Regions from separate parts of the Enterobacter sp. UPMP2052 genome, predicted to be linked through region 1. Evidence: riboswitches for the same ligand, from Rfam matches in the RefSeq annotation. Region 1 holds a riboswitch; each other region holds the start of a gene.
The links. A riboswitch is a leader RNA that binds a small molecule or an ion and turns the genes downstream of it on or off. The one in region 1 is predicted to bind thiamine pyrophosphate.
Positions count from the first base shown of each region.

Region 2: linked by a shared signal. The riboswitch ahead of thiM (hydroxyethylthiazole kinase) and the one ahead of thiC (phosphomethylpyrimidine synthase ThiC) in region 1 are both predicted to bind thiamine pyrophosphate.
Region 3: linked by a shared signal. The riboswitch ahead of thiB (thiamine ABC transporter substrate binding subunit) and the one ahead of thiC (phosphomethylpyrimidine synthase ThiC) in region 1 are both predicted to bind thiamine pyrophosphate.

Region 1 is NZ_JBSKJR010000004.1:7,759-10,021, reverse strand. It holds gene thiC (phosphomethylpyrimidine synthase ThiC) at 1-1,227, opposite strand, end outside; TPP riboswitch at 1,307-1,420, opposite strand; gene ACWKX3_RS13615 (Rsd/AlgQ family anti-sigma factor) at 1,472-1,969, opposite strand; gene nudC (NAD(+) diphosphatase) at 2,065-2,263, shown strand, end outside.
Region 2 is NZ_JBSKJR010000001.1:392,599-394,861, reverse strand. It holds gene thiD (bifunctional hydroxymethylpyrimidine kinase/phosphomethylpyrimidine kinase) at 1-287, opposite strand, end outside; gene thiM (hydroxyethylthiazole kinase) at 284-1,054, opposite strand; TPP riboswitch at 1,090-1,187, opposite strand; gene ACWKX3_RS01785 (hypothetical protein) at 1,955-2,263, shown strand, end outside.
Region 3 is NZ_JBSKJR010000003.1:150,847-153,109, reverse strand. It holds gene thiP (thiamine/thiamine pyrophosphate ABC transporter permease ThiP) at 1-515, opposite strand, end outside; gene thiB (thiamine ABC transporter substrate binding subunit) at 491-1,474, opposite strand; TPP riboswitch at 1,506-1,606, opposite strand; gene sgrR (HTH-type transcriptional regulator SgrR) at 1,643-2,263, opposite strand, start outside.

The DNA of each region.
Region 1 (2,263 bases):
CTGCGCTTCGTCGTTGGCATCGCGGATCGATCCCGGACGCAGGCCGTCACCCAGCGAGAGCGAGACGTCATAGGCGGCGCAGATTTCGCAGATTTCGCGGAAGTGTTCATAGAGGAAGTTTTCCTGATGGTGGGACAGGCACCACTTCGCCATAATCGAACCGCCGCGTGAGACGATGCCGGTCAGACGTTTGGCGGTCATCGGCACGTAGCGCAGCAGCACGCCAGCGTGGATGGTGAAGTAATCCACGCCCTGTTCGGCCTGCTCCAGCAGCGTGTCGCGGAAGGCTTCCCAGGTGAGGTTCTCCGCGATGCCGTTCACTTTCTCCAGCGCCTGATAGATGGGCACTGTGCCAATCGGCACCGGGCTGTTACGCAGGATCCACTCGCGGGTTTCGTGAATATAGCGGCCGGTTGAGAGATCCATCACCGTGTCCGCGCCCCAGCGCGTAGACCAGACCAGTTTCTCTACCTCTTCTTCGATGGACGAGGTGACCGCAGAGTTACCGATGTTGGCGTTAACCTTCACCAGGAAGTTGCGGCCAATGATCATCGGCTCTGATTCCGGGTGGTTGATGTTGGCCGGGATGATCGCCCGGCCCGCCGCCACTTCGTCACGCACGAATTCCGGCGTGATGTTTTCCGGCAGGCGAGCACCGAACCCTTCGCCCGGATGCTGGTGGCGTAACACCTCGCTGCGGATGCGCTCGCGCCCCATATTTTCACGGATGGCGATAAACTCCATCTCCGGGGTGACAATGCCCTGACGCGCGTAGTGCAGCTGCGTAACGCATTTGCCTGGCTTAGCACGCTTCGGCGTCAGCAGCCCGGTGAAACGCAACGCGTCCAGACCGTCGTCGGCCAGACGCGCGTTGGTATACGCCGAGCTGCGGACGGGCAATTCTTCGCTGTCGTTGCGCGCATCAATCCAGGCCTGGCGCAGCTTCGCCAGACCCTGCTGCACGTTGATCGCAACGGTCGGGTCGCCGTAAGGGCCGGACGTGTCGTACACCGGCACGGCTTCGTTGTCTTCAAACTGTGGTGTCTCTTTGCTGCCGCCGATAAGCGTCGGGCTAAGCTGTATCTCGCGCATCGGGACGCGGATATCAGCCTGAGAGCCAGTGATGTAAATGCGTGTTGAGTTCGGGAAAGCGGTGCCTTCCAGGGTGTCGATGAAGCGTTGGGCGTGTTCGCGCTGTTCGCGACGGGTCAGTTTAGTTGCAGACATAGCTCATTCCAAAGGTGAAGGACATGGCTTGTCAGACGACGGATGAAGCAAGAGGAGATCGCCCGAAAGGCGATACAACAGCAGTTTGACTCTTGTTCCCTTCGCAGGTATTAGCCTGATCAGGTTCCGCGGATCCCGAATTAACGGTCTCAGCCCGCGTTTTTCCAAACGCTGGGCACTCCGACAAGAAAAACCCCTCCGAAGAGGGACGATAGATGTAAATTACTCGTTAACGATTAAGAACTCAAGCCGGCCGCGCGATGTTGTCTTCGTTGCTGACCTTCAGGTCATTATCCAGCACGAGTACGATCAGCTTATCTTCCAGCGTGAATCGCTCCTCCAGCGCTTCACCGAGATCGGACAGCGCCTGCTGGAACTCGAGATAATTATCGTGATCGATCGCGTTCTCGAGCGTGGAGTCGTAGTACGCCATGATCCGCTGGGTGTTGGCTTCCAGCAGCGAACAGAGTTTGCTGGCGGCTAAATAGGGATTTGTGCCTTCCATTTCGCGGACAATGCGTTCATAAATATTGAAATGCCCGTCGGAAAGGTAGTCGACCAGGCTTTGACAAAAATCGTCCAGCGCTTTTTCATTCAGCCGCATGAAGGATTCTTTGCCAGGCTTAATACCGACCAGATTGTAATACGCCACGAGGAGATGCTTGCGGTCATGTAGCCAGCGATCCACCAGGTTGTTACTTCCTCCAACGCGCTCAGTCAGGCTTTCTAGCTGGTTTAACATGTTCGACTCCACAAGGTTTAGAATTGAATCTGCTTATCCAAAATGTAACCACAATGCTAACAACATGTCAGTGAAGCGAAGGTAGTGCAATAGATATGGATCGTATTATTAAAAAATCAGATCTGGGTTGGTGGATCGTCAGTCACGAACAAAAGTTATGGTTGCCCGCCGGGACACTGCCTTACGGAGCGGCGGAAACCTTCGATCTTGTCGGCTTGCCCGCGCTGAGGATCGGCGAATGGCAGGGTGATCCGGTATGGCTGATCCAGCAATCTCGTCGCCACGATATGGGAT
Region 2 (2,263 bases), on a different contig from region 1:
CGGTTAAGCCGTTCCGCCACCGCTTCAACGATATCAGTCTCGGCCAGCATGCCGATTTTGGTGGTATCAATGCGCACGTCGCTGAAAACGGAATCGAGCTGCGCCGCGACAAAATCCGGCTCAATGCGATAGACCGACTGCACGCCGCGCGTGTTTTGCGCCACCAGCGCGGTAATGACGGAGCAGCCGTACGCCCCAAGCGCCGAGAAGGTTTTCAAATCGGCCTGGATCCCCGCGCCACCGCTCGGATCTGTGCCTGCGATAGTCAGTGCGTTGATGCGTTTCATGCCTGCACCTCCAGCGTGTACAGCGCGTCGAGGAAGGCGCTGGCAAAACTGCCCGGACCACGGCTTTGCGACGCGGCAAGCGTGCCGGCACGCTTCATAAATCCGCAGGCGGCCGTGACGTTATCCAGCCTGTCGCCGGGAAGCGAGCAGCTGGCCGCAACCACCGCCGAGAGCGCACAGCCGGTGCCCACTACCCGGGTCATCAGCGGATCGCCCCCGGCCACCGTGCGGGTACGCTGTCCGTCGGTGATGTAATCCACCTCACCCGTCACCACCACTATCGCATTGGTTTGCCGTGTCAGTGCCTGTGCAGCAGGTACCGCGCTGGCGGCGGTATCGGTGGTGTCTACCCCGCGTCCGCCCGCGCTCATGCCGGCCAGCGCGAGGATTTCCGAGGCATTGCCACGAATGGCGGCGGGGCTAAGGGTGAGGATTTGATGGCAAAAACGGCTGCGGAACGCCAGCGCGCCTACAGCAACCGGGTCAAGCGTCCAGGGCTTTCCTGCCGCCACGGCGCGCTCAATGGCGCGGCGCATCGACTGCGCGCGCGGTGAAGTGAGCGTGCCGACGTTAATCAGCAGTGCATCAGCAAGCGCGGCAAACTGTTCAGCCTCTTCTGCTTCAATCACCATGGCGGGCGATGCGCCCAGCGCCAGTAGCACGTTGGCGGTAAAGGTCTGCACGACGTCGTTGGTCATACAGTGCGTGAGCGGGGAACGGGTGCGGAATTGATGTAAAACGTGTAAATCGAGCAGGTCAGGCTGCATGGTTTCGCTCCTGCCTTGCGTGAAGAAGCGATGACCGGGAAGGCATCTGACTTCCCTACGCTGGCATTATCCAGATCAGGTAATACGGGTATTTCTCAGCCTTCATTTAAGAAGGGCACCCCGAGTCAAAGAGACACCAGTATAACGAATTAGCGCCCTTTGTTTAATCTATTTTTTTGACTTTTAAGAAAGGCATTTTCACGTAATACCCAGTGAGTTTCATTCGAAATAATAACCTGAAACTGTGCAATTACACCTCTACATAATAACCTTGAAAACATTACTCCAATTAACGCATGTGCAATCAACGACTTATCTTCAGAACGCCATAAAAAACACATAAGTTAATGTTTACATTAATATTTTACACTCACTCTCACTGTTGCAATTCGTGCTTAACGTGATCTTAATCAAAGTTTTAAACGTCACCTTACTGGATAGTTCACCCCAGTTATCTTTTTCACTTTTATGAAACCCCATGCGCGGGTTCGTATAAACACGATTATATTAACCTTTAGTTCGTTAGCAATAATAACGAAAACAGTCACCAACATGTCTAAATATATATTTCTCTCTGCCGCCCTCTACATGATGCTTATTACTCTCGGGATCTGGATTGGCGTGATGTACGTTTCTTATTATCTGTGTAGGTTATAAGGCAATAACATGAAGAAGTTGATGATGATAGTCATAAGCACGGCCATGCTTGCGGGATGTGTCTCGCCTGAACAGCGGATCGCGAATTGCACCGCGAAAGGGGTGAGCTACGATACATGTTATCTCTCTGAGCAACAAAGGCAGCAAAGCATTACCAATGCGTCCCTCTCCGCGGCTTATGCAAACGCGGCCCGGGCGACAGAGACGCATCCTGAACATACGAAACATCCTTGAGGCAGGAATATGAAAACGAAATTAGCCCTTATCGCATTGCTGTTCTCCGTCGCCACCGCGCCGGCTTACGCCATCAACGCGCACTATCGCGCTCAGTTAGAACGCTCGGGATGTACTGAAATAAGCGCCAGCGATGGCTCGTGCGATATTAACAAAAGCAAAGCGGAAAACGCGGCGCAGCCCGAGAAGGCAGCACAAATCCACGACCCGATGCGGGAAGCCTCTTTCTCGGCAAACGGGCTTAACGCCACCATTTCAAACGGCTTTTTTAGCGCGACGGTCAATGGCAAAAAGGCGACCGTTAAGCGTCTGAATGCC
Region 3 (2,263 bases), on a different contig from region 1:
ATCTGCCGCTGCTCGCCCGGAATGGCCTCCAGCGCCTGTAAAAAGAGCCGGGTTGCCATCGGCATATTAAAAAAGATGTGCGCCAGCAGAATGCCCTGCAGCCCGTAAGGGGAGAAGGTCCACTCCAGGCCTAGCAGACCAGACAGCGAGGAGAGCCAGCCCTGGCGGCCATAGACGCTCAGGATCCCGAACACTGCCACCAGCACGGGCAGAATCAACGTCATGGCGCACAGGCGCAGCAGCGCCTGTCTGCCGGGGAAACGTCGGCGATAGAGCGCGCGTGCCAGGAAGATGGCTGGCACCACCGAGAGCATCGACGAGAGAAACGCCTGCCAGAAGGAGAAGCGGACGACGTGCCAGAGATAGCTGTCATGCCAGAGCGCGAGCAGGTCGCTCTCGGGCGCGTTCAGCCACAGCGCAAGAAAGGCACCCAGGCTGACCGTCACCATCAGCATGGCGGCGAGTAGCCCGGGGAGTAACCAGCCAGGGATCAGCGGCTGACGGCGCGTTGCCATTCACTTACCCATGTACCGCGCTCTGCGGCAACCTGCTGCGGTGTAAATTCCAGCGCGGTTTGCGGTTTGGTCAAGGTGTCAAAGCCCGCGGGCAGCGTCACGTCGATAACCGGGTACATCCAGTTGCCCGTCGGAATGGCATTCTGGAACGCAGGGGAGACCATAAATTTCAGGAACTTCTCAGCCAGCTCCGGCTGTTTGCTCGCGGCGGTACGCGCGGCGACTTCCACCTGCAGATAATGGCCTTCGGCAAAATCGGCGGCGGCGTAGTTATCTTTCTTCTCGCTGATAATGTGGTAGGCCGGAGAGGTGGTGTAGCTCAGCACCAGATCGCTTTCCCCTTTCAGGAACAGGCCGTAAGCCTCGCTCCAGCCCTTGGTCACGGTAACGGTTTTGGCGGCCAGTTTCTGCCACGCGTCAGGCGCTTTATCGCCGTAGACTTTTTGCATCCACAGCAGCAGGCCAAGCCCGGGGGTGCTGGTGCGCGGATCTTCATAAATCACGCGCCATTTCTGGTCGCTTTCAACCAGCTCCTTCAGGCTTTTTGGCGGATTCTTGAGCTTGTTTTTGTCATATACAAACGCGAAGTAGCCGTAGTCGAACGGTACGAAGGTGTCGTTTTTCCAGCCGCCCGGCACCTTAACGGCCTCTGCCGCGACGCCGCTTTTGGCAAACAGCTTCGTTTGCGTGGCCGCGTCCAGCAGGTTGTTATCGAGGCCCAGCACGACGTCGGCTTTGCTGTTTTTACCTTCCATACGCAGACGGTTGAGCAGCGAGACGCCGTCTTCCAGCGCCACGAATTTCAGCTCGCAGCCGCAGTCAGCTTCAAAGGCTTTTTTCACCACCGGGCCTGGGCCCCAGTCGGCAGAGAAGGAGTCGTAGGTGTAGACCGTCAGAACGGGCTTAGCAAACGCAGGCAGCGCAAACAGCGCCAGCAGGGGAAGAACTTTTTTTAACACTTTGCACCTCAAAGTTGAGTGGCAAAGGATTTTGAGCGACAGCCTCAAATCCCTTCGCCGGCGTTATCCGGATCAGGTTCGACGGGTATTATCTCAGCGCACATCAGTGATGCAGCACCCCGTTGAGAACGACAGCATTGTAATGATTTGGTGAATATTTCGAAAGCGTTATGGTTCCGGCGGCGCAAACCAGGCGGATTTAAAATCAAACCAGCCGAGGGTGTTCATCCGCAGGCCGCGCATACTGCGTTGCCCCTGAATCATCAGCCAGTGGTGGATCAGCGGAACGATTGCCTGCTCCGCCATCAGCTGCTGGCACCAGACGGCCAGATTCATTTCGCCCGCCCGCCACTGGGCGGCGTCCTGCTGCCAGTCCCGGTTGATACAGTGCTGGATCAGCGGCACTTCATAAAGATGCGAGAAGAGCGAGAAATCAAGCGGCAGTGTGAAGTTAGCACTGTTCAGCCAGATGTCGCTGACCACCTCACCGCGATGCCATTCGTCATAATCGACCTCTTTGATCTCCAGCGTCACCCCCACGGCGGCGAGCAGCCTGTGCATGATTCTGGCGATAAACCGGTGCTCGACGTGCTCGCGATAAAAAGTCAGGGTGATGGACTCCAGCCCGGCAGGCTTTTCAGCGTGCACCGGGCGCGCGTGGTGCCAGCGGGGAAGCAGCCCATACGCCGGGAACCACCACGACTGGTACTGCTCTTCCGCGTGATAAATCAGGTTCGCGGGGGCAAGAACGTGGCTGATCCACTGGCGAACCTCCAGGTTTGCACCACG